DNA from 2 places in the Cryobacterium sp. TMT4-31 genome. Region 1 is predicted to be linked to the other one. Evidence: predicted binding sites of a transcription regulator. Region 1 holds the regulator's gene; the other holds the start of a gene.

What was found. The regulator HrcA, encoded in region 1, represses chaperone genes, less so after heat shock. The targets are predictions, from matches to a motif close to TTNGCACTCGNNNNNNNCGAGTGCNAA.
Region 2: groL (chaperonin GroEL) is a predicted target of HrcA. The motif match lies at 9,130-9,156, and genes of this name have one in related genera.

The regions. Positions count from the first base shown of each region.
Region 1 is NZ_SOGI01000068.1:68,808-79,583, forward strand. It holds gene E3T19_RS16925 (HIT domain-containing protein) at 1-358, opposite strand, end outside; gene E3T19_RS16930 (16S rRNA (uracil(1498)-N(3))-methyltransferase) at 378-1,139, opposite strand; gene dnaJ (molecular chaperone DnaJ) at 1,151-2,257, opposite strand; gene hrcA (heat-inducible transcriptional repressor HrcA) at 2,317-3,336, opposite strand; gene E3T19_RS16945 (DUF4870 domain-containing protein) at 3,539-3,940, shown strand; gene E3T19_RS16950 (DUF4870 domain-containing protein) at 4,050-4,424, shown strand; gene hemW (radical SAM family heme chaperone HemW) at 4,444-5,670, opposite strand; gene E3T19_RS16960 (DUF1990 family protein) at 5,675-6,322, opposite strand; gene lepA (translation elongation factor 4) at 6,328-8,181, opposite strand; gene E3T19_RS16970 (sensor histidine kinase) at 8,294-9,559, shown strand; gene E3T19_RS16975 (response regulator transcription factor) at 9,556-10,212, shown strand; gene E3T19_RS16980 (alpha/beta fold hydrolase) at 10,212-10,776, shown strand, end outside.
Region 2 is NZ_SOGI01000013.1:55,622-66,397, forward strand. It holds gene E3T19_RS03315 (thioredoxin domain-containing protein) at 1-477, shown strand, start outside; tRNA gene E3T19_RS03320 (tRNA-Thr) at 581-656, shown strand; gene E3T19_RS03325 (hypothetical protein) at 743-1,027, shown strand; gene E3T19_RS03330 (nucleoside deaminase) at 1,024-1,551, shown strand; gene E3T19_RS03335 (chloride channel protein) at 1,568-2,929, opposite strand; gene E3T19_RS03340 (PLD nuclease N-terminal domain-containing protein) at 3,105-3,503, shown strand; gene E3T19_RS03345 (sugar O-acetyltransferase) at 3,536-4,159, shown strand; gene E3T19_RS03350 (SHOCT domain-containing protein) at 4,208-4,435, opposite strand; gene E3T19_RS03355 (SDR family NAD(P)-dependent oxidoreductase) at 4,549-5,523, shown strand; gene E3T19_RS03360 (helix-hairpin-helix domain-containing protein) at 5,582-5,788, shown strand; gene msrB (peptide-methionine (R)-S-oxide reductase MsrB) at 5,897-6,298, opposite strand; gene E3T19_RS03370 (DUF3263 domain-containing protein) at 6,494-6,793, shown strand; gene E3T19_RS03375 (LytR C-terminal domain-containing protein) at 6,844-7,404, shown strand; gene E3T19_RS03380 (cold-shock protein) at 7,629-7,832, shown strand; gene E3T19_RS03385 (DUF3048 domain-containing protein) at 7,987-9,060, shown strand; gene groL (chaperonin GroEL) at 9,201-10,776, shown strand, end outside.

The DNA of each region.
Region 1 (10,776 bases):
GGGCAGCAAGCGTGCCCTCCTCAAGAGCGCCACCGAGGACGTGCGCGTGCACGTGGAAGACGGTTTGACCGGCCGAGGCTCCGGTGTTGAAGACCAGGCGGTACTCGCCGGCGCAGTGTTCGTCGGCCACCCGGCCGGCCACGGCGATCAGCTCGGCCAACAGCGCCGGGTCCCCCGCGGCGAGTTCACCGACGTTGCGGTACTGCTGCGACTTCGTGGTCACCACGACGTGCACGGGCGCCTGCGGGGCGATGTCGTTGAACGCGATGATGTCATCGGTTTCCGCGACGATGGTCGCGGGAATTTCGCGCGCGGTAATGCGGCTGAAGATCGTGGGTTCTGCACCGGAGGAAGCCATGGTTCTATCTTAAGCGCTCCTACCAGCGCCCGAGGGTTGCGTTCAGGATGGCGACCGCGGCGGGGCCGGCCGTCGAGGTGCGCAGCACGGTATCGCCCAGGCGCACCCGGCTGGCGCCGGCCTGCTCGAGGATGTCCAGTTCACTCGGGGCGATGCCGCCCTCCGGCCCGACGACGAGCACGATATCCCGGTCGTCGGTGGGCACGGCGATCGCGGTCAATCTGAGCTCGGCGGTCGGCTCGAGCAACAGCATCCGGCTGGTCCCAGCGAGCTGGGCCAGCTGCTTGGTACTGGTCAGCGGCAGCACGTCGGGCAGCCACGGCCGGATGGACTGCTTGCTGGCCTCCCGCACGATGGCGGACCAGCGCGCCTGCCCCTTGGCGATCTTGACGCCCTCCCAGCGGGCCACCGACCGGGCGGCGGCCCACGGGATGACCCCGTCGACGCCGAGTTCGGTGGCGGCCTGCACGGCGAGTTCGTCGCGGTCACCCTTGGCCAGGGCCTGTACGAGCAGGATGCGCGGCACGGCCGGCGGCGTCCGAGTCACGGTGTCCACCCGCGCCGTGAGCTCGGCCGGCGCGGCCGACAGGACCGTGACGCCGAGCACCAGGCCGGCGCCGTTACCGAGCAGCAGGGTCTCGCCGGGGCGCACCCGGCTGACGGTGACGGCGTGCTTGGCCTCAGCCCCGGTAATGCTCACCGTGGCCCCGACCGCGGGGTCCGCGGTTGGCGAGCCGTCGGCGGAGGCGCCGAGGGTCTCTGACAGGAAGAAGTGCGCCATCGAACGTGGTCCTAGCCGAGGAACCTGTCGCGGAGCTTCGCGAACAGGCCCTGCTGGAACTGGCTGAGGGCGGGCGCCGGAACCTTGTGCCTGGCGGCGAAGGCCTCGATCAGTTCCCGCTCCTTGTGGTCGAGCTTGGTGGGGGTGAGCACCTGCACGCCGACCCGCAGGTCACCGCGGCCGTTGCCGCGGAGCCTCGTGACGCCGCGGTCCTTGACCGTGAGGATCTCGCCGGCCTGTACGCCGGGGCGCAGTTCCACTTCGATGTCACCGTCGAGGGCCTTCACCGTGGCCGTCGCTCCGAGGATCGCGTCGGTCATCGGCACCTCGAGGGTGCAGAGCAGGTCGTCACCGTCGCGGCTGAAGACGTCGTGGTGGCGCACCTTCATCTCCAGGTACAGGTCACCGTTCGGGCCACCGGCCGGCCCGGCCTCGCCGCTGCCGGGCATCTGCAGGCGCAGGCCCGTGTCCACGCCGGCGGGGATGTCGACCGGCACGGTGCGGCGGGCACGCACGCGGCCCTGGCCCTGGCAGGTGACGCACGGGGTGGCGATGATGGTTCCGTAGCCGCGGCAGGAGCCGCAGGGGCTGGAGGTCATCACATTGCCGAGCAGCGAACGCACGGCGCGCTGGATGCTGCCGGTGCCGTGGCAGATGTCGCAGGTGACCGGGGAGGTACCCGGCTGGCAGCAGGTGCCCGAACAGGTGGCACAGACGATCGCCGTGTCCACCTCGATGTCGCGGTGGGTGCCGAAGATGACCTCGTCCAGGTCGAGTTCGACGCGGATGAGGGCATCCTGGCCGCGTTCACGCCGGGAACGGGGACCACGGCTGCCGCCGCCGCCACCGCCGAAGAAGGTCTCGAAGATGTCGCCGAAGTTGCCGGCGTCGAAGCCGCCGCCCTGGCCGTTGCCGGAGCCGCCGCGGTCGTAGTTCTGGCGCTGCTTGGGGTCGCTGAGGACGTCGTACGCGTGCGTGACGGTCTTGAACCGTTCTGACGCCTCGGCGCCGGGGTTCACGTCGGGGTGCAGCTGGCGGGCGAGCTTGCGGTACGCCTTCTTGATTTCGTCGGTGCTGGCGTCGCGGGCGACGCCGAGTGCTTCGTAGTGGTCAGCCAAAGCTGGCTCTCCTTGGGGTTCTGGGGTGGGGAAGTCGGGTCGAGATAGGTGTGGGGCGGCTAGTTCTCGCCGAGCAGTCGGGAGAGGTACCGGGCGACGGCGCGCACGGCCGCCATGTTGTTGGAGTAGTCCATCCGGGTCGGGCCGAGCACACCCAGGCGGGCGGCGTCGCCGCGGGAGGTATAGCCGCTGGTGAGCACGGAGGTCTCGCCGAGCCCGAACGGTGCGTTCTCCCGGCCGATGCTCACCGACACGCCGTGCTGGTCTGTGGCCATTTCGCCGAACAGGCGCAACAGCACCACCTGCTCCTCGATGGCCTCGAGAACCGGATAGATGCTCCCGGTGAAGTCTTCCTCGGTGCGCACGAGGTTCGCGGCTCCGGCCATGACCAGGCGGTCCTGCCGGTTCGCTCCGACCTGATCGCGCAGGGTGCCGGTGATGAGATCGACGAGCTCGGTCTGCTCCGGCGATCCCAGACCGGTCGGGCCGCTCAGGGCCGTGGCGGCGGCCGCCATGCCGAGGCCGCCGACGACGGCGTTCAGCCTGGAGCGCAGCTCAGCCAGGGCGGCTTCCTCGATCGGGCGCGGCAGTTCAACGACCCGTTGCTCCACCCTGCCGGAGTCGGTGATCAGCACCGAGAGCACCCGGGTGTCGCTGAGCGGCACGAGCTCGATGTGGCGCACCGTGGCCCGCGACAACGAGGGGTATTGCACCAGGGCCACCTGGTGGGTGAGCTGGGAGAGCAGGCGGACACTGCGGGCGAGCACTTCGTCGAGATCGGCGGACTGGCCGAGGAAGACCTCGATGGCCTGCCGTTGGACGCCCGTGAGTGGACGCAGGTCGGCCAGGTGATCCACGAACAGTCGGTAGCCCTTGTCGGTGGGGATGCGCCCCGACGACGTGTGCGGCGCGACGATGAGTTCTTCCTCTTCGAGCAGGGCCATGTCATTGCGGATCGTGGCGGCCGAGACGCCGAAAGCGTGCCGGTCGACGATCGACTTGGACCCGACCGGTTCGCGGGAGGCCACGTAGTCCTGCACGATGACCCGAAGGACTTCGAGGCTGCGGTCTGATACCACTGGACGCTCGCCTCCCTCTCCCGTTTGTGCCGCCGACGGCTGGCACTCTCTTCGTATGACTGCCAATCATAACGCGGGCGTCTGGGATACCCGTTGCTCACGGACGAATTCGCGCAGTACCGTGGTGGCACACGTATCTCCGTGGCGGTATCCACCGCTGTTCTCCATCGCTGAATCCACTTGCACGTCGAAGGGCATCGTCATGAGCTATCCCAATGGGCCTGGACAACCGACAGGGTCGGGCACCGCTGCTGCGCTGACTCCGGAGCAGGACAAGCTGTGGGCGTCCCTGGCGCACCTGGGCGGCATCCTCTCGTTCCTGCCGGCCCTGATCATCTGGCTGGTCTTCAAGGAGCGCGGGCGATTCACCGCCGGCGAGGCCAAGGAGGCGCTCAACTTCCAGATCACGCTGTTGATCGGCTATCTCGCCATCAGCGTGCTCAGCACCGTCCTGGCACTTCTCACCTTCGGCCTGCTGGCCGGGCTCGGCTCGCTCACCTGGGTGCTCTGGCTGATCGGCGCGATCTTCTCGGTACTCGGTTTTGTCAGCGCCCGAGACGGCCGCCCGTATCGCTACCCGTTCGCGCTGCGCCTGATCAACTAGCGCCCGATCAGCTAGTTTTCTCACTGCGGGCGCCCGAGACCGGCGCTATTCTGGTGACAGCTCGACCAGCACCATCCTCGCTCCCCCGAGCGCCCACGAAGGAGATTTAATGTCTGAGGCAACGCCTCCCCCCGCCAACCCGTACCAGGCACCCAGCCAGCTGAGCCCGGCCGACGAGAAGCTGTGGGCGACCCTGATCCACATCGGCGGAATCCTCTTCGGCTTCCTGCCCGCCCTGATCGGTTACATCGTGCTCAAGGACCGCGGTCCGTTCATCCGCGCACACGCCGCGACGGCCCTGAACTTCCAGATCACCCTGGCCATCGCCTACCTGGTCGGATCGATTCTCACCGTCATCCTCGTCGGCTTCCTGATCCTGGCCGCCGCCTGGATCCTCAGCATCGTCTTCAGCATCATGGCCGCGATCGCCGCGAACAAGGGCGAGTGGTACACCTACCCGCTGACGATCAAGTTCGTCAGCTGATCGTAAGAACCGGGCCTCACTAGTCGGAAAGCAGTCGGCGCACCACGGCGTCGGCGAGCAGCCGACCGGTGAGGGTCAGTTCGATGTTGCCGCCGATGGCCGCGCGAGCGTCGATGAGCTCGTCGGCGATCAGACCGGCGACCTCTCGGCGGCCGAGCGTCGACAACGTCGCCACCGGGATTCCCTCACGGATGCGCGTGAGCAGCAGCACCCGTTCGGTTTCGCGGGTGGCCTCGTCCAGGGTTTCCCGTCCGGCGGCCGGTGAGTGGCCGGCCAGAATGCGGTCGGCGTACGCCGCCGGATGCTTGACGTTCCACCAACGCACCCCACCCACGTGGCTGTGCGCGCCGGGGCCGATGCCCCACCAGTCGGCGCTGCGCCAGTAGGACAGGTTGTGCCGGGACCGGTGTTCGGTTCCCCGGGACCAGTTGCTGACCTCGTACCATCCGTAACCGGCCTCGGCCAGACGCGCATCCGCGAGTTCGTAGAAGTCGGCCTGCAGGTCTTCGTCGGGCTGGACGAGCTCGCCCCGGCGGATCTGCCTGGCCAGCTTGGTACCGTCCTCGACGATGAGCGAATAGGCGCTGATGTGGTCGGGCTGCTGGCCGATGGCCGCGTCCAGGCTTGCCCGCCAATCCTCGATGGTCTCCCCCGGTGTGCCGTAGATCAGGTCGAGGCTCACGTCCAGGCCCGCCTCGCGCGCCCAGGCCACCACGAGCGGGACCCGTTCGGGATCATGCGTTCTCTCGAGGGTGGCCAGGACCCGCGGTACCGCGGACTGCATGCCGAAGGACACCCGGGTGAAACCGGCCTGCTTGAGCTGGCGGAGATAGGCCAGGTCGACGGAGTCCGGGTTGGCCTCGGTGGTGATCTCGGCGCCCGGCACGATGCCGAAGGTGTCGCGCACGGCATGCAGCATCCGCACCAGATGGTCTGCGGGCAGCAGCGTGGGGGTGCCGCCGCCGAAGAAGACCGTCGCGGCGGGCCGGGCCGGCACACCGGATTCGGCCAGGATGCGGGCGGCGGACTCCACCTCGAGGACCGCCTGGCTGGCGTAGTCGCTCTGCTTCACCCCGCGCAGTTCCGTGGCGGTGTAGGTGTTGAAGTCGCAGTAGCCACAGCGCACCTTGCAGAACGGTACGTGCAGGTAGACCCCGAAGTCGCGGGTCGAGGCGCCGAGCGCGGCCGAAGCCGGGATGAGGCCATCCAGTGGTGCGGGGTCGCCGACCGGGTGCGGTCCAGCCATCCGGTCAGCCTCGTCCGACGGGGTGCAGGGCGCGCAGGTACTTGCGGGTGTAGCGCTCCTGCTGGACGCGCAGGATGGGCCAGGCCAGCGTGTAGTACCAGGTGCTGGGACGCGAGAAGGAGCGGATGGTGAGCCAGACGGAGTCGTCAGCGCGACGGTCGACGATGAAGCATTCCTCGCCGGTCTGCGGGTGGCCGCGCATGGTTCCGTAGGCGAAGCCGATCTTGTCGGCCTCGTCGATAACGTAGACGACGCGCACCGGTGCGGCGACGGTGAACGGGCCGGTGGGGATGGCCAGCTTGGCGGTCATCCCGTTGCTGATGAACGCGGTGCCGTCCTCGGCGAAGGTGGCCTCGTTCACCGGGTGTTCCTGGTTGGGCGCCGGGGTGCCGTTCTCGGTGAAGACGATGCCGGTGTACTGCACGCCGGTGCCGGCGTCGAGGTCGGTGACGTCGATGCCGCTGCCGCGCTGGATGCCCCAGGTCATCAACGCCGTCGTGGCCACCCGGAACCGTTCCTCGCCGCTGCCCAGGCGCACCGTACGCTCCAGCGGGCGGTGGCCCTTGGGCGGGTAGCGCATCAGGTCGGGGGCCAGGGTGCCGCCGATGGCGGCGTAGGTCACGGCGGCGTCGGTGAAGGTCGAGCGGCGCATGATCGTTACTTCTTTTCCTTCTTGGCCGGCTCGTCGCCGGAGAGCGCGGCGATGAAAGCCTCCTGCGGAACCTCGACCCTGCCGACCATCTTCATGCGCTTCTTGCCTTCCTTCTGCTTCTCCAGCAGCTTGCGCTTGCGGGAGATGTCGCCGCCGTAACACTTGGCGAGGACGTCCTTGCGGATGGCGCTGATCGATTCGCGGGCGATGATGCGGGCTCCGATGGCGGCCTGGATGGGCACGTCGAACTGCTGGCGCGGGATGAGCTTCCGGAGCCGTCCGGTCATCAGCACGCCGTAGTCGTAGGCCTTGTCGCGGTGAACGATGGCGCTGAAGGCGTCGACCTGTTCGCCCTGCAGCAGGATGTCGACCTTGACCAGATCGGCCTCCTGCGAGCCGATGGGCTCGTAGTCGAGGGACGCGTAGCCGGCGGTCTTGCTCTTGAGCTGGTCGAAGAAGTCGAACACGATCTCGCCCAACGGCATCGTGTACCGGATCTCGACCCGGTCCTCACCGAGGTACTCCATGCCGAGCAGGGTGCCGCGGCGACCCTGGCAGAGTTCCATGATCACGCCGACGTAGTCCTTGGGCGCGAGGATCGCTGCCTTGACGATGGGTTCCTCGACGACAGCGATCTTGCCGTTGGGGAACTCGCTCGGGTTGGTGACCGTGACGGTCTTCTTGTCGTCGGTGGTGACCTCGTAGATCACGCTGGGCGCGGTGGTGATCAGGTCGAGGTTGAACTCCCGGTCGATGCGCTCGGTGATGATCTCCAGGTGCAGCAGGCCGAGGAAGCCACACCGGAAGCCGAAGCCGAGGGCGACGGAGGTTTCGGGCTCGTAGACCAGCGACGCATCCGAGAGCTTGAGCTTGTCGAGCGCTTCGCGCAGCGCCGGGTAGTCGCTGCCGTCGATCGGGTACAGGCCGGAGAACACCATCGGCTTGGGTTCGGTGTAGCCGGGTAGCGCCTCGGTGGCGGGCTTCATCGCGGTGGTGACGGTGTCGCCGACCTTGGACTGGCGCACGTCCTTCACGCCGGTGATCAGGTAGCCGACCTCTCCGACGCCCAGGCCCTTGCTGGGGGTGGGTTCCGGGCTGGTGACGCCGATCTCGAGGATGTCGTGGGTGGCGCGGGTCGACATCATCTGGATCTTCTCGCGCGGGCTGAGGTGCCCGTCGATCATGCGCACGTAGGTGACGACGCCGCGATAGCTGTCGTAGACGGAGTCGAAGATCATGGCGCGGGCCGGCGCGTTCGCGTCGCCGACGGGGGCGGGGATCAGCGAGGTGGCCCGGTCGAGCAGTTCGGACACGCCGACGCCGGTCTTGCCGGAGACTCGAAGCACGTCGTCGGGGCTGCCGCCGATGAGGCTGGCGAGCTCCTTGGCGTACTTGTCGGGGTCGGCGGCCGGCAGGTCGATCTTGTTGAGCACCGGGATGATGGTGAGGTCGTTCTCGAGCGCCAGGTAGAGGTTGGCCAGGGTCTGGGCTTCGATGCCCTGGGCGGCGTCGACGAGCAGGATGGCGCCCTCGCAGGCCGCCAGGCTGCGGGAGACCTCGTAGGTGAAGTCGACGTGGCCGGGGGTGTCGATCATGTTCAGCGCGTAGGTCTGACCGTCCATCTCCCACGGCATCCGCACCGCCTGGCTCTTGATGGTGATGCCGCGTTCGCGTTCGATGTCCATCCGGTCCAGGTACTGGGCACGCATGGAACGGTCGTCGACGACGCCGGTGATCTGAAGCATCCGGTCGGCCAGCGTGGACTTGCCGTGGTCGATGTGCGCGATGATGCAGAAGTTACGGATGAACGCGGGGGCGGTGGCGGCCGGTTCCAGCGCCTTGAGAGCTCTCGGTGACATGATGGCCCAATTCTCCCATGCCCCGCAGCATCGGTGTGACCTGCCCGGGTGGCAGTCGGTCATCCATTCGACGGATGACGGAACCAGCGGTCCTGATTAGGCTGGGCGCACCATGTCCAGCCTCGCACTCCGCACCTCCCCGCTCCGCCGGGATCCCATGCCGCCCGCCAGCATCGGCGAGGGTCTTCCGCACTCAGCGCTCACCCCGGTGTTCTCCGGCCTGCGGATCGGCCTGCACGTTCTGATCATCGGGCTGACCGGGCTGGTCATCGTGCGGACCCTGTTGGGGGCGGTGCCGAACCCCGTCGCCGTGGTGAGCCTGTCGCTGCTCTTCCTGGCCAGCTATGTCGGCGGCAGCGAGCTGGCCCGCCGGCGGCCGTGGCGATGGGTCGTGCCGGTCTGGATGGCCGTGCTGCTGGTGGAGTGGCTCGCACTGACCCTGCTGGCACCGGATGCCGCCTTCATCGTTTTCCCGCTGTTCTTCCTGCAGCTGCACGTGCTGCCCCTCAGGGCCGGCATCCCCCTGGTCCTGCTCAGCGTGCTGTTGACGATCTGGGCGATGAGCTTCCACGTGGGCCTGAGCCTGGGCGCCACCCTCGGCCCGCTGGTGGGCGCGGGCGTGGCGGTGGCGGTGGGCCTGGGCTACCGGGCACTGCTGCGCGAGGCCGCCGAACGGCAGAACCTGATCGAAGATCTGCTCACCACGCGCACCGAGCTGGCGGCCACCGCACGTGACGCGGGCACCCTCGCCGAGAGGGAACGCCTGGCCAGGGAGATCCACGACACCGTGGCGCAGGGGCTGTCGAGCATCCAGATGCTGTTGCACGCCGTCGAGGGCCGGGTGTCCGATCCGGCGGCCCTGGAGCACCTGCGCCTGGCCAGGGATACCGCGGCAGCCAATCTGCAGGAGACCCGCCGGTTCATCCGGGAGCTCACCCCGCCGGCCCTGGACAGCCAGACCCTGCCGGGCGCACTCGCCAGGCTCGCCTCGTCGGCAGAGCGCACCGCACCGGTCGGCGACCATGCCACCAGGGTCAGCCTGCATGTGACGGGTGACCCGATCGCGCTGCCGATGTCGCTGGAGACGACCCTGCTGCGGATCGCGCAGGGCTCGCTCGCCAACGTCGCCCAACACGCCGGCGCCAACCGCGCGGAGGTCACCCTGAGCTACATGACCGATGAGGTGGCCCTCGACGTCGTCGACGACGGGCGCGGTTTCACCCTCACGGACGCCACGGCTCAGAGTCCGGACTCGTTCGGCCTGGTCGCCATCCGGCAACGTGTCGAAGCGCTCGGCGGCTCCTTCGTCCTGGAGTCCGCACCGGGCCTGGGCACCGCGGTCGCGGTGCGATTCCCGATTCGTCAGGCGCTGGCATGATCCGGGTGCTGCTCGCGGACGACCACCCCGTGGTGCGGGCGGGACTGCGCGCCATGCTCGGCGCCGAGCCAGACCTTGAGGTCGAGCTGGAGGCCGGCACGGCGGAGGAAGCCGTGGCCCTGGCCGCCTCCGGCCGGGTCGACGTGGTGCTGATGGACCTGCAGTTCGGTGGTGCGCTGCCCAATACCGACCCACCGGGCACCCCCATGCAGGGCGCGGAGGCCACCCGGTTGGTCCGGTCCCGACCCGGCGCCCCGCACGTGCTGATCCTCACCAATTACGACACGGATGCCGACATCCTCGGTGCCATCGAGGCCGGCGCCAGCGGGTACCTGCTCAAGGACGCGCCGCCCGCCGAACTCGTCGCCGCCGTGCGGGCCGCGGCGGCGGGACAGAGCGCACTCGCTCCGGCCATCGTGACCCGGCTGGCCGATCGGTCGCTCGTTCCGGAGGGCCGGCTCTCCCCCCGCGAGGTCGAGGTGCTTGCCCTCGTGGCGGCCGGCCGCTCCAACCGGCAGATCGGTCAGGACCTGTTCCTCAGCGAGGCGACGGTGAAGTCGCACCTTGTGCACATCTTCGGCAAGCTCGGCGTCGGGTCGCGGACCTCCGCCGTCGCCAGCGCCCGCGCGTCGGGCACCCTGCGGGGCGCCTGATGCCCACCGCCGGTTACCGGGTCCCCGTCGTGCTCGTGCACGGGATCCGCACCTCGGCCAGCATGTGGCGGCACCAGCTGGAGTGGCTGGCGGCGGCGGGACATCCGGTTGTCGCCGTGGACCTGCCCGGCCACGGCTCGCGCCTGGGCGAGCCGTTCACCCTCGACGGTGCGCTCGGTGCCATCGATGGGGCGGTGGACGCCGTCGAGGGGCCGGTGCTGCTCGTCGGACTGTCGCTCGGCGGCTACTACGCCATCGCCTACGCGGCCAGGAACCCGGACCGGGTGCTCGGCCTGGTGGCCGCCGGGTCGTCGTTCGAACCGGGCGGGCCGGGACTGGCCGCCTATCGCTGGCTCGCCCGGATCATCCACAGGTTCCCGGACCGCGGTCTCTGGCTGCACACCTTCCTGGTCCGGCGGATGCTCCCGCCGGCCGGGGTGCGGGATGTGCTCGCCGGCGGCGTAGGCCTGGACGTCATGGACGCGGGCCTCGCGGCGACGGGGCGGTTGTCGCCGCTAGCCGATCTCAGGGCGTTTCCCGGACCGGTCTGGCTGGTCAACGGCG
Region 2 (10,776 bases), on a different contig from region 1:
GAGATCCACCCGATCTCGATCCTGACCAGCAAGTCCGCCGGAACCCAGTACTCACTGCGTGCCGCGAACGCGGCCGCGTGCGTGGCGGATTCCGCGCCGGACGACTTCCTGGCGTTCAACTCGGCGCTCTTTGCGGCCCAGCCCGTCGAAGGCACCGCCGGTCTCAGTGACGACGAGATCAAGGCGATCGTGAAGAGCTCGGGTGTGTCGGAGAACATCACCGCAATCAACGAGTGCATCGACGAGACCACCTTCAAGTCCTGGGTTCTCGCCTCCACGGATCGGGCTCTGAGCGGACCGATCCCGAACTCGTCCTCCCTCGAAGCGATCACCGGAACCCCGACGGTGCTGGTGAACGGCAAGCAGTACGTCGGCGCCCTCGACGATGCCAAGGAGTTCGCGGCCTTCGTGCTGCAGGCCGCCAGCGAGGCGTACTCCACCGCGACGCCGACGCCCACTCCGACGCCGGCCGGGTAACCGGTCGTTTCCCGGGCCGGATGCCGCGCCGATGCACGATTGCGTCGGCATCCGGTCGCCGGGTGATTTAGGATGAATGCTCGAGGCAGTTCGATCGCCTCATGCCGGCCTGGCGCAATTGGTAGCGCACCACTCTTGTAAAGTGGGGGTTACGGGTTCAAGTCCCGTGGCCGGCCCCATCTTTTCGGCACTTCTCGACGGCACTGCCCGGGCTACGATGTCCGCGTGCCGGCCAGCCTCAGTGCCGGCGGAATCGAGGATTCCCATGTTCACCCTGCACATCGAACACTCCGTCGGGGACTACGACGCGTGGAAGCAGATGTTCGACTCTGATCCGCTCGGCCGCAAGACGGCCGGCGTCAGCAGCTTCCGGGTCATGCGCCCGGTCGACGACCGTTCGGCGGTCCGGATCGATCTTGACTTCGGCTCCCGCACCGATGCCGAGAAGATGAAGGTCGCGCTCGAGGAACTCTGGAAGGGTCCGGGGGCTGCTCTGATGCGCAATCCGCGCGCCCTGCTCACCGAGACCGTGGAGGACGTCGCCCTGTGACCGGATTCCGTCCGGACAGCGAGACCGTCGCCGACCCGACCCTGATCTCGGCAGCCGACGAGACGCACCTCGCCCGGGCCATCGACGTGGCTCGTCTGGCGCGCGCGAACGGGAATCACCCGTTCGGCGCCATCCTGGTGGCCCGTGACGGCACGATCATCGAGGGCCAGAACAGCGTGGTCACCGCGGGCGACCCGACCGGCCATGCCGAGACCAACCTCGTTCGCCTGGCCAGTGCCCGGCTCTCCAGGGACGACCTGCACGCGAGCACGCTCTATACGAGCACCGAACCGTGCGTGATGTGTTCCGGCGCCATCTACTGGGCTGGAATCGGCCGGGTCGCCTACGCGCTGCCCGAGCAGATGCTCGGCGAGATGGTGCCGGAACAAGGCGGCGAAGCGACGCTCGACCTGCCCTGCCGGGAGGTGTTCGCCCGCGGCGGCAACACCGTGATCGTCGCCGGCCCCGCCCTGATCGACGCAGCGGCCTCCGTGCACGCGGGATTCTGGGACGCCGCACCCTGATTGCGGGCAGGCCGGGTCAGACCGTCGACGGGCTGGCGGAGGGGAGCGCGCCGCTCAGCCGCCGGCCCGGCGGCTCGGGTAACCGGCCGGTGATCACGTGCGCGACGACCACCGCCACGATCACCAGCGGCATCACGGCATACGCGTCGCTGCTGAGCAACACCGTGGCCAGCAGCACACTGGTCAGCGGCAGGCGCAGCATCGACACGCACATGGCGCCGATGCCCACCCCCACCGCCGGCACCAGCGCCATGCCGGGCAGGTGCGAGGCCGCGATCCCCAAAGCGGCACCGACGAACATGGCCGGGAACACCGGACCGCCGCGGAACGCGCTCAGCGACAGGCCGTAGGCGAGCGCTTTGCACAGGATCAGCAGCCCGACGGCGCCGAGCGGCCAGGAGGCCCCGTCATTGATCAGCGACGGCAAGGTCGACTGGCCGGAGAAGAGCACTTCGCCGGTGTCCTCCCCGGTCACCTGCGCGAACAGCACGGCCAGGCCCGCGATCGCCAGGCCGAGCACCGGGGTCACCAGGAGCCGATGGGCGTGCACGCACGGGCGCACGATGCGGGCCAGGGCCCGGATGCCCCACGCCAACAGCGGGCAGGCGACCCCGATCCCCAGCGCCCAGAGGAACATGGCCGCGGTGGGGGTGGAAAACGACGGCAGGTCGGGGAGTGCGAGGGAGAACGTGCCCAGGCCGGTCCAGGAGTCCAGGCCCACGAAGACCAGGGAGCCGATGCCGGAGGCGAGCAGACCGGGCAGCAGGCCCACCCCCAGCATCGCGCCGGCCAGCCCGGATGCCTCCATCAAGAGGAAGGCGCCGAGCAGCGGCGAGCCGAGGAGGGTGCTCACCGCCGCGAAACTGCCCGCGGAGGCGACCACCGCCACGGCCGACGGCGGTGAGTCTTTCTTGATCAGCCGAATCGCCAGGGCGCCCAAACCGCCACCGAGCGCGATCAGCGGCGCCTCCGGACCGAGTACGGCGCCGAGAGCCAGGGTGGCCAGAGCAGCAAGCACCACTCCGGGCAGCTCCCGGGGTTGCGGGAAGCCGCCGGCCTTGAACCCTTCAGACGGCGGATGCCCGCTGGTGCCCGGCAGTCGCTGGATGCACAGACCCACCAACAGTCCTGACAGGGCCAACAGTGGAAACGGCCACCAGAGCGGAACGTCGGCGAAGCCCAGGACACCGGGCAGTTCGGTGAACAGGTACTCCTGTAGCCAGTCGACCAGCGCGAGGAAGCCGTAGGCGGCGATCGACACCGGCACCCCGATGAGCCCGGCCAGCAACAGGATGCGCAGGTAGCCGCGGGAGCGGATCACCGCCAGTGGGTCGGGCGATGGTTTCGCCGGCGCCGACGGGTCGGGGTGCGCGTCCATGTCGGGGTCCTCCTCGATAGGGTGCGGGCGTGCCGGCGTCCCAGTCCACGCTGGCCCGGACGAATCGACAACGCAAGGCCCCACGGACCCGGCCGGGGCGGGTTTGACCGGTCGCAGCATCCGGCCGCAAATGGGGGCTGGTCGGTCGAGCGCCCCGTTCACTAGGCTGACCGGCATGTATGCGCTGTTCTCCGCTGTGCTCCTGGTTCTCATCGTCGCCGCCCTCGCAGACATCATCACCCGGCAGGACGGCCAGGTGAAACACCTGCCCAAGGTCCTCTGGGTGCTGTTGGTGATCTTTCTCCCGGTGATCGGCAGCCTGCTCTGGTTCGCGATCGGCCGGGAGTATCCCGCCCCGGCCGCGCGGTCGAGCAGAAGCGCGCCGCGCAGCGGGCCCGCATCGGCCGGGGCATCCGCTGTGCTGCCCGCACGCCGGGTGTCGAGCACCGAGGAGGAACTGGCCGCTCTCGACCGCGAGATCGACTTCCACGCCGAACAGGCCCGCATCCGTCGTCTTGAGGCCGAGCTGGCCGAACGACGCCGGCTGGCGGAGGGGCGTGAGTCGTCGGTCTGACGCCGACCCGGCAACGGGCTACGCTTGGGTTTGTGGTTACAGACAACAAAACACCCCAGGATTCTGCTCGCTCCGAATTCGACAAGATGGTGGCGGGGGACTGGTACCGGTATCGCTCCGGTCCCGAACTCGCCGAGATGACGACGAGCACTCAACGCACCTGCCGGCAGATCACCGCGCTCTACGACGACGACCAGCCCGCGGCGCATGCGCTGTTCACTGAGCTGCTCGGCAGCGTGGGAGCGGGCGCGGACTTCCGGCCGCCGCTGTACCTGGACTACGGGTCCCGGCTGCACGTGGGCGCCAACACCTTCATCAATGCGGACTTCCTCGCTTTGGGCGGTGGCGAGATCACCATCGGCGCCAACGTGCTGGTCGGACCCAGCGCCCGCCTGTACACCCCGACTCACGCCGTGGACGTTGCGGAACGCCGCGCCGGCTTCGAGCGTGTCTCGCCGATCACCATCGAAGACGACGTCTGGCTGGGCGGCAACGTCGTGGTCTGCCCAGGCGTGACCATCGGCGCGGGCAGCATCATCGGCGCCGGCTCCGTCGTCACCAAGGACGTGCCGGCCGGGGTCATCGCCGCCGGCAACCCGGCCCGCGTGGTGCGCGAGATCGGGCCGGGCGACCGGGTCGGCCTGGGTGTGGCCTGACTTACGGCGCCGACCGGGAGCGTATGCGGGACCGCAGTACCCGTCGCGTCAGAGCCGCCCGAGGATATCCTGGCGCTTGGTTGCGTATTCGGCGTCGGACAACAGTCCCCTGGCATGCAACTGCTCCAGCTGCGCCAACCGGTCAGCGTGATCGCCCACCTGCCGACGGCGCGCCACGCGAATGGCCAAGAATACGATCGCGAGGGCGACCAGGACCATCGTGCTGAGCGCGCCCAGGATGATGAGCGCGTGCCAACCAGTCAGATTGCTGAGCATCAGTTCCCCCAATGCCGGACTTCCCGGCCGGTCGGGGGAAGTCTATCCGTGCCGGCCGGCCCCGGCCTGCTCACCTCGCAGGATCCCGCAGTGGGCGAGCGTACGCTGGAGCGATGACCCTCACGCCCCAGCACGCCCTGTCCACCGGATTCACCGCCCAGTCCACCGCGACCGAGGTACTCGCGGGTGTCGACCTGAGCGGTAAGACGGCGATCGTCACCGGCGGCTACTCCGGCCTCGGCATCGAAACCGTCGCCGCTCTCGCCGCGGCCGGCGCCCAGGTGATCGTGCCGGCCCGGCGTCCGGAGGTGGCCCGGGCCGCCCTGGCTGCGCGCGGCCTGAACGCCGTGGAGGTCGAGGCCCTCGACCTGGCCGATCTGGTCAGCGTGCGCGCCTTCGCCGAACGATTCGTGGCCACCGGACGCAGCCTCGACATCCTGATCAACAACGCCGCCATCATGGCGTCCGCCGAGGCCAGGGTCGGAGACGGCTGGGAATCCCAGTTCGCCACCAACCACCTCGGCCACTACGTGCTCACCAACCTGCTCTGGCCCGCGCTTACGGCCGAGGGCGGCGCTCGGGTCGTTGCCCTCTCCTCGACGGGCCACAAGCTCAGCGGCATCCGCTTCGACGACCCCGACTTCAGCGCCGGCTACGACAAGTGGCAGGCGTACGGACAGGCGAAGACCGCCAACAGCCTCTTCGCGGTGCACCTGGATGCTCTCGGCGCCACCCGTGGCGTGCGCGCCTTCGCGGTGCACCCCGGCGGCATCATGACCGAGTTGCAGCGTCACCTGCCCCGGGAGGAGATGGTCGCCGCGGGTTGGATGACCGAGAATGGCACCGTCAATCCGCTGTTCAAATCACCGGAGCAGGGTGCCGCCACCTCCACCTGGGCGGCCACGTCGCCGATGCTCGACGGGATGGGCGGCGTTTACTGCGAAGACTGTGACATCGCCGAACCCACCGAGCCCGACAGCTCCACGGCCCGGATCAGCGGGGTCGAGTACCACGCTATCGATCCGGATGCGGCGGCCCGGCTCTGGGCGTTCTCGGCCGAGCTCACCGGAGTGAATGCCTTCGCCTGAACCCTGCACCGTACGGGGAACCGTTGCGGCTCCGGAACCCGAATCGTAGGTTGGAGACATGGCTCAGGACGGTTCTGGCAGTGCGGGTGCGGATGAGGCGGTCTGGCTGGCTCAGGGGATCCCTGCTCCAGCGCGGCGCGCGCTCGTGGCCGCCGGCATCCTGACCGTTGACGACCTGCGTGCGACGGACCTTGACGTCCTCGCCCGACTGCACGGGATGGGCCCGAAGGCGCTGGCGCGGCTGCGTCCGCTGCGCGAAGGCTGAGGTGCCCGGTGACCACGCAACTGGTCCCGCTGCGGACAAGTGCACCCGGTATGCCGGGTGCACTTGTCCGCACGGGTAACAGTCGCGGCCGCGGAGGCCGGCGCCGGACTAGTCGACGGGGGTGAAGTTGAGCGAGATCGAGTTCATGCAGTACCGGTCTCCGGTGGGGGTGCCGAAACCATCGTCGAACACGTGGCCCAGGTGCGAACCGCACGCTGCGCAGCGCACCTCGGTGCGCACCACGCCGAGCGACCGGTCTTCGATGAGCTCCACGGCCTCTGGCCGCACGGACTCGTAGAAGCTCGGCCAGCCGCAGCCGGAGTCGAACTTCGTGCCGCTCTTGAACAGCTCGGCATTGCAGGCGCCGCAGGTGTAGACGCCCGAACGACCCTCGTCGAGGAGCTCACCGGTCCAGGCGCGTTCGGTGGCCGCCCCGCGCAACACGGCGTACTGCTCGGCGGTGAGCTCCGCCTTCCATTCGGCGTCAGACTTGGTGACCTCGTAGTCCATGGTGCGTCCTTTCGATCCAGTCTCGGCAGAGAACTGCCTCCAGCGTAAACTCGGCCGGGGTCCCCGGCATTCCCGCATGCGGCGCACCCGGTGATTCCTCAGCCGATTCCCACCCTCGACGCTAGCGGGTCCGTGTTGCGCGACAGGCGGGACCGGTCAGCGAAAACCCAGTCCGTGCCAAATAAGATGACGCGTATGGCGACCAGCGGGCACGACGAGAGCACGCGGGGCGCCGAGGGCTCCGTCGGGCTCAGCCCTCGTGACGAAAACCTGCTCGCGTTCGAGCGGCGACTGTGGTCACACCCCGGTGCCAAGGAACAGGCCATTCGCTCCGAATTCGGTCTGTCGGCCGCCCGGTACTATCAATTGTTGGGTGCCCTGCTCGACTCCCCGCTTGCCCTCGCCCACGATCCCATGCTGGTCAACCGACTGCAACGGATGCGTGACGCACGGTCGCAGGCGCGGTCGGCCCGAGCCATCCGCCCCATCGAGTAGGGAACCTCCTACCGTGTGTTCAGCCAAACGAGGATCGAACCAAACAGACGATGCCCACTTCGTACCCGAAAGACCGCTTCGATGACCTCCCGCACAAGCTCGACCGCGTGGGGGCGCACCGCGCACCAGCCAAGAAGGGGCGTCGCTGGGTAGCCGTCTGGTGGGCCCTCGCCGCGACCGCCCTCCTCATCGGGGTCGGCGCGATCGGTCTGACGGTCCTGAACAACCGGCTGAATATCACCATTCCCGGCATCGAGGCCGAGACCACGACCGCGGAGCCCACGCCGGAGCCGGTGCCCACCGCCGAGCCGACCACTGACCCCAGTGCGAGTGTCACGGTGCTCAACGGGACTCCGACGAGCGGGGTGGCCCGGTCGGTTGGCGACCTGCTCACGACCGGCGGCTGGACCGTCGGCAGCACCAGCGACGCAGACACCGAGGACGTCGTCACGACGACCGTCTACTACGCGGACGCGGCCCTGGAGGGCGCTGCACGCGGTGTGGCGGCTCTGCTGCCCGGTTCCGAGGTCCTGCTGGCGGATGACTTCGCGGGCTCGGATGCCACCCTCACCGTCGTCGTGGGCAGCGACTACGCGATGCCCGCCGGCTGACCCGGCCCGACGACTCCCCGTCATACTGGGGTTGCCCTTCCCAGTCAACCCCCTATTGAGTTTCACTCCCGTCACTAGTGTCTGCAGTGGTCGCTCATTTTCTCGGCTGAGCGCTCTCTACCCGAGAGTGCTCGTTTCGAGACGGTGGACGCAGCTTCTGCGCCAGGCCCGGTAGCACCAACGGGTGAGTGCCGAAACACAACACTGCAACAGGGGAGTTTCACATGGCGAACGGAACCGTCAAATGGTTCAACGCTGAAAAGGGTTTCGGCTTCATCACCGTCGATGGAGGTGGGCAGGACGTCTTCGTTCACTACTCCGCCATAGACATGCACGGCTACAAGGTTCTCGAGGAAGGCCAGCACGTCATCTTCGAACTCGGTACCGGAGCCAAGGGTCCGCAGGCCGAGTCGGTTCGCCCGGCCTAACCGCCCGGCGTCGAACGCAGCCAGCCTCAACCAGCTGAGAACACCACGCACGTGCTCGACCATTGATCATTGGATGATCGGTCGACCACCGAGTGTCAGTCACGCCACCACCGTGACCCCGGGCAGACATACCGGGCGGGCTAGGGTGTGTGGCGTGACTGCGTTTCGGATGTTCCCTGCTGCTCCCCGTCGAATCCGATCCGGACGGCGGACGCCTGGCGGCGCGGCCCTGATCGGCGCGGGCCTGTGCTTGGGGCTGGGCCTGGGACTGAGCTTGGGGCTGGTCGGCTGCTCTGCGCCGGTGCCCGAAGCGACGGCGTCGGCGGACCCGACACCGCAACCGGGCATCATGCCGCTGCGCGGCACACCGGTGGACCCGTCCCGTGCCGAGCATCCGTCCCTGGCCGTGAAGATCGACAACCACCCGGCCGCGAGGCCGCAGCTCGGTCTCGAGCGCGCCGACCTGGTCTTTGAAGAGCTGGTCGAGGGCGGCATCACCCGCTACGTCGCCCTCTGGCACTCCGACGTGCCGGATGCTGTCGGCCCGGTACGTTCCATCCGTCCGATGGACCCGGAGATCCTGAGCTCGTTCGGCGGCATCGTGGCGTATTCCGGCGGCCAGCCGCAGTTCGTGGCCGCGATGAGGGCCTCTCCGCTGCTGAACGTGGTCTTCGACGACGACGCCGGAGGCCTGTTCGTCCGGTCCGACGACCGGGATTCACCGCACGATGTGGTGCTCGCCGCGGACGAGACCGTCACCCTGCACTCCGACCTCGCGCCGCCGCCCGGCCAGTTCGACTACGCCGACAGCGCCGCGGAGGCCACAGCGTCCCTCGCCGGCGATCGGACCACCACCATCGTCACCCGGTTCTCCGAATCCGGCGGGAGGGCCTGGGCCTGGGACCCGGCGGCCACCGGGTACCTGCGCAGCCAGGACGGCGCTGCCGACCTGGACAGTACCGGTGCCCAGCTCAACGCCACCAACGTCGTGGTGCTGCGGGTGGAGGTCGATCGCGGCAGCGACGTGCCCCGCACCATCTTGACCGGGTCGGGCACGGCGTGGGTGTCGACCGGCGGTTCGACGATGCCCGCCACCTGGTTCAAGGATGCCGCGGCCGCGCCGATCCGGCTGGCCGACGCTGTCGGGGCCACGATCGAGCTCGCACCGGGCAACACCTGGATCGAACTGGTACCCACCGACGACGGCAGCGTGGAACTGGTGCCGTAGGTCGACCGGAACCCGGCACCGGCCCCCGCCGTTCACTTGCACTCTCGACCCCAGAGTGCCAGAATCGGTTTAGCACTCTGCTGTTCGGAGTGCTAACCCATCATCGTTTTGGTAACGTCCGGGAGGGACGAGAAACACATATGGCAAAGATCATTGCTTTCAATGAAGAGGCCCGTCGCGGCCTTGAGCGCGGCCTCAACATCCTCGCTGACACGGTCAAGGTGACCCTCGGCCCGCGCGGACGCAACGTCGTGCTGGAGAAGAAGTGGGGCGCCCCCACGATCACCAACGACGGCGTGTCCATCGCCAAGGAGATCGAGCTCGACGACCCGTACGAGAAGATCGGTGCGGAGCTCGTCAAGGAGGTCGCCAAGAAGACTGACGACGTCGCCGGCGACGGTACGACCACCGCCACCGTCCTCGCTCAGGCCCTGGTTCGCGAAGGCCTGCGCAACGTCGCAGCCGGCGCCGACCCGATCAGCCTCAAGCGTGGCATCGAGAAGGCGACCGCTGCGGTCATCGCCGAGCTCATCGCCAGCGCCAAGGAGATCGAGACCAAGGAAGAGATCGCGGCCACGGCCTCCATCTCTGCCGGTGACGCCGAAATCGGCGCGATCATTGCCGAGGCCATCGACAAGGTCGGCAAGGAAGGTGTTGTCACCGTCGAGGAGTCGAACACCTTCGGCACCGAGCTGGAGCTCACCGAGGGCATGCGCTTCGACAAGGGCTTCCTGTCGGCGTACTTCGTCACTGACCCCGACCGTCAGGAAGCGGTCTTCGAAGACCCGTACATCCTGATCGTCAACTCCAAGGTCTCCAACATCAAGGACCTGCTGCCGATCGTCGACAAGGTCATCCAGAGCGGCAAGCAGCTGCTCATCATTGCCGAGGACGTCGACGGTGAGGCCCTGGCCACGCTCGTCGTGAACAAGATCCGTGGCATCTTCAAGTCGGTTGCCGTCAAGGCCCCCGGATTCGGCGACCGCCGCAAGGCGCAGCTGCAGGACATTGCCATCCTCACCGGTGGCCAGGTCATCTCCGAGGAGGTCGGCCTCAAGCTCGAGAACGTCACCCTCGACCTGCTCGGTAACGCCCGCAAGGTCGTCATCACCAAGGACGAGACCACCATCGTCGAGGGTGCCGGCGACGCCGAGGCCATCGCCGGTCGTGTTCAGCAGATCCGCAACGAGATCGAGAACACCGACTCGGACTACGACCGTGAGAAGCTGCAGGAGCGCCTGGCGAAGCTCGCCGGTGGCGTTGCCGTCATCAAGGCCGGCGCCGCGACGGAGGTTGAGCTCAAGGAGCGCAAGCACCGCATCGAGGACGCCGTTCGTAACGCGAAGGCAGCCGTCGAAGAGGGCATCGTCGCCGGTGGTGGCGTTGCGCTGATCCAGGCCGGCAAGACCGCATTCGAGGGCAAGGCAATTCTTGACCTCGTCGGCGACGAGGCAACCGGCGCGAACATCGTGCGTGTTGCCATCGACGCTCCGCTCAAGCAGATCGCGCTCAACGCCGGCATGGAGCCGGGCGTTGTCGCCGACAAGGTACGCAACCTGCCCGTCGGATTCGGCCTCAACGCCGCAACCGGTGAGTACGTCGACATGATCGCTGCCGGCATCAATGACCCGGTGAAGGTCACCCGCTCCGCGCTGCTGAACGCATCGTCGATCGCCGGACTCTTCCTCACCACCGAGGCCGTTGTCGCCGACAAGC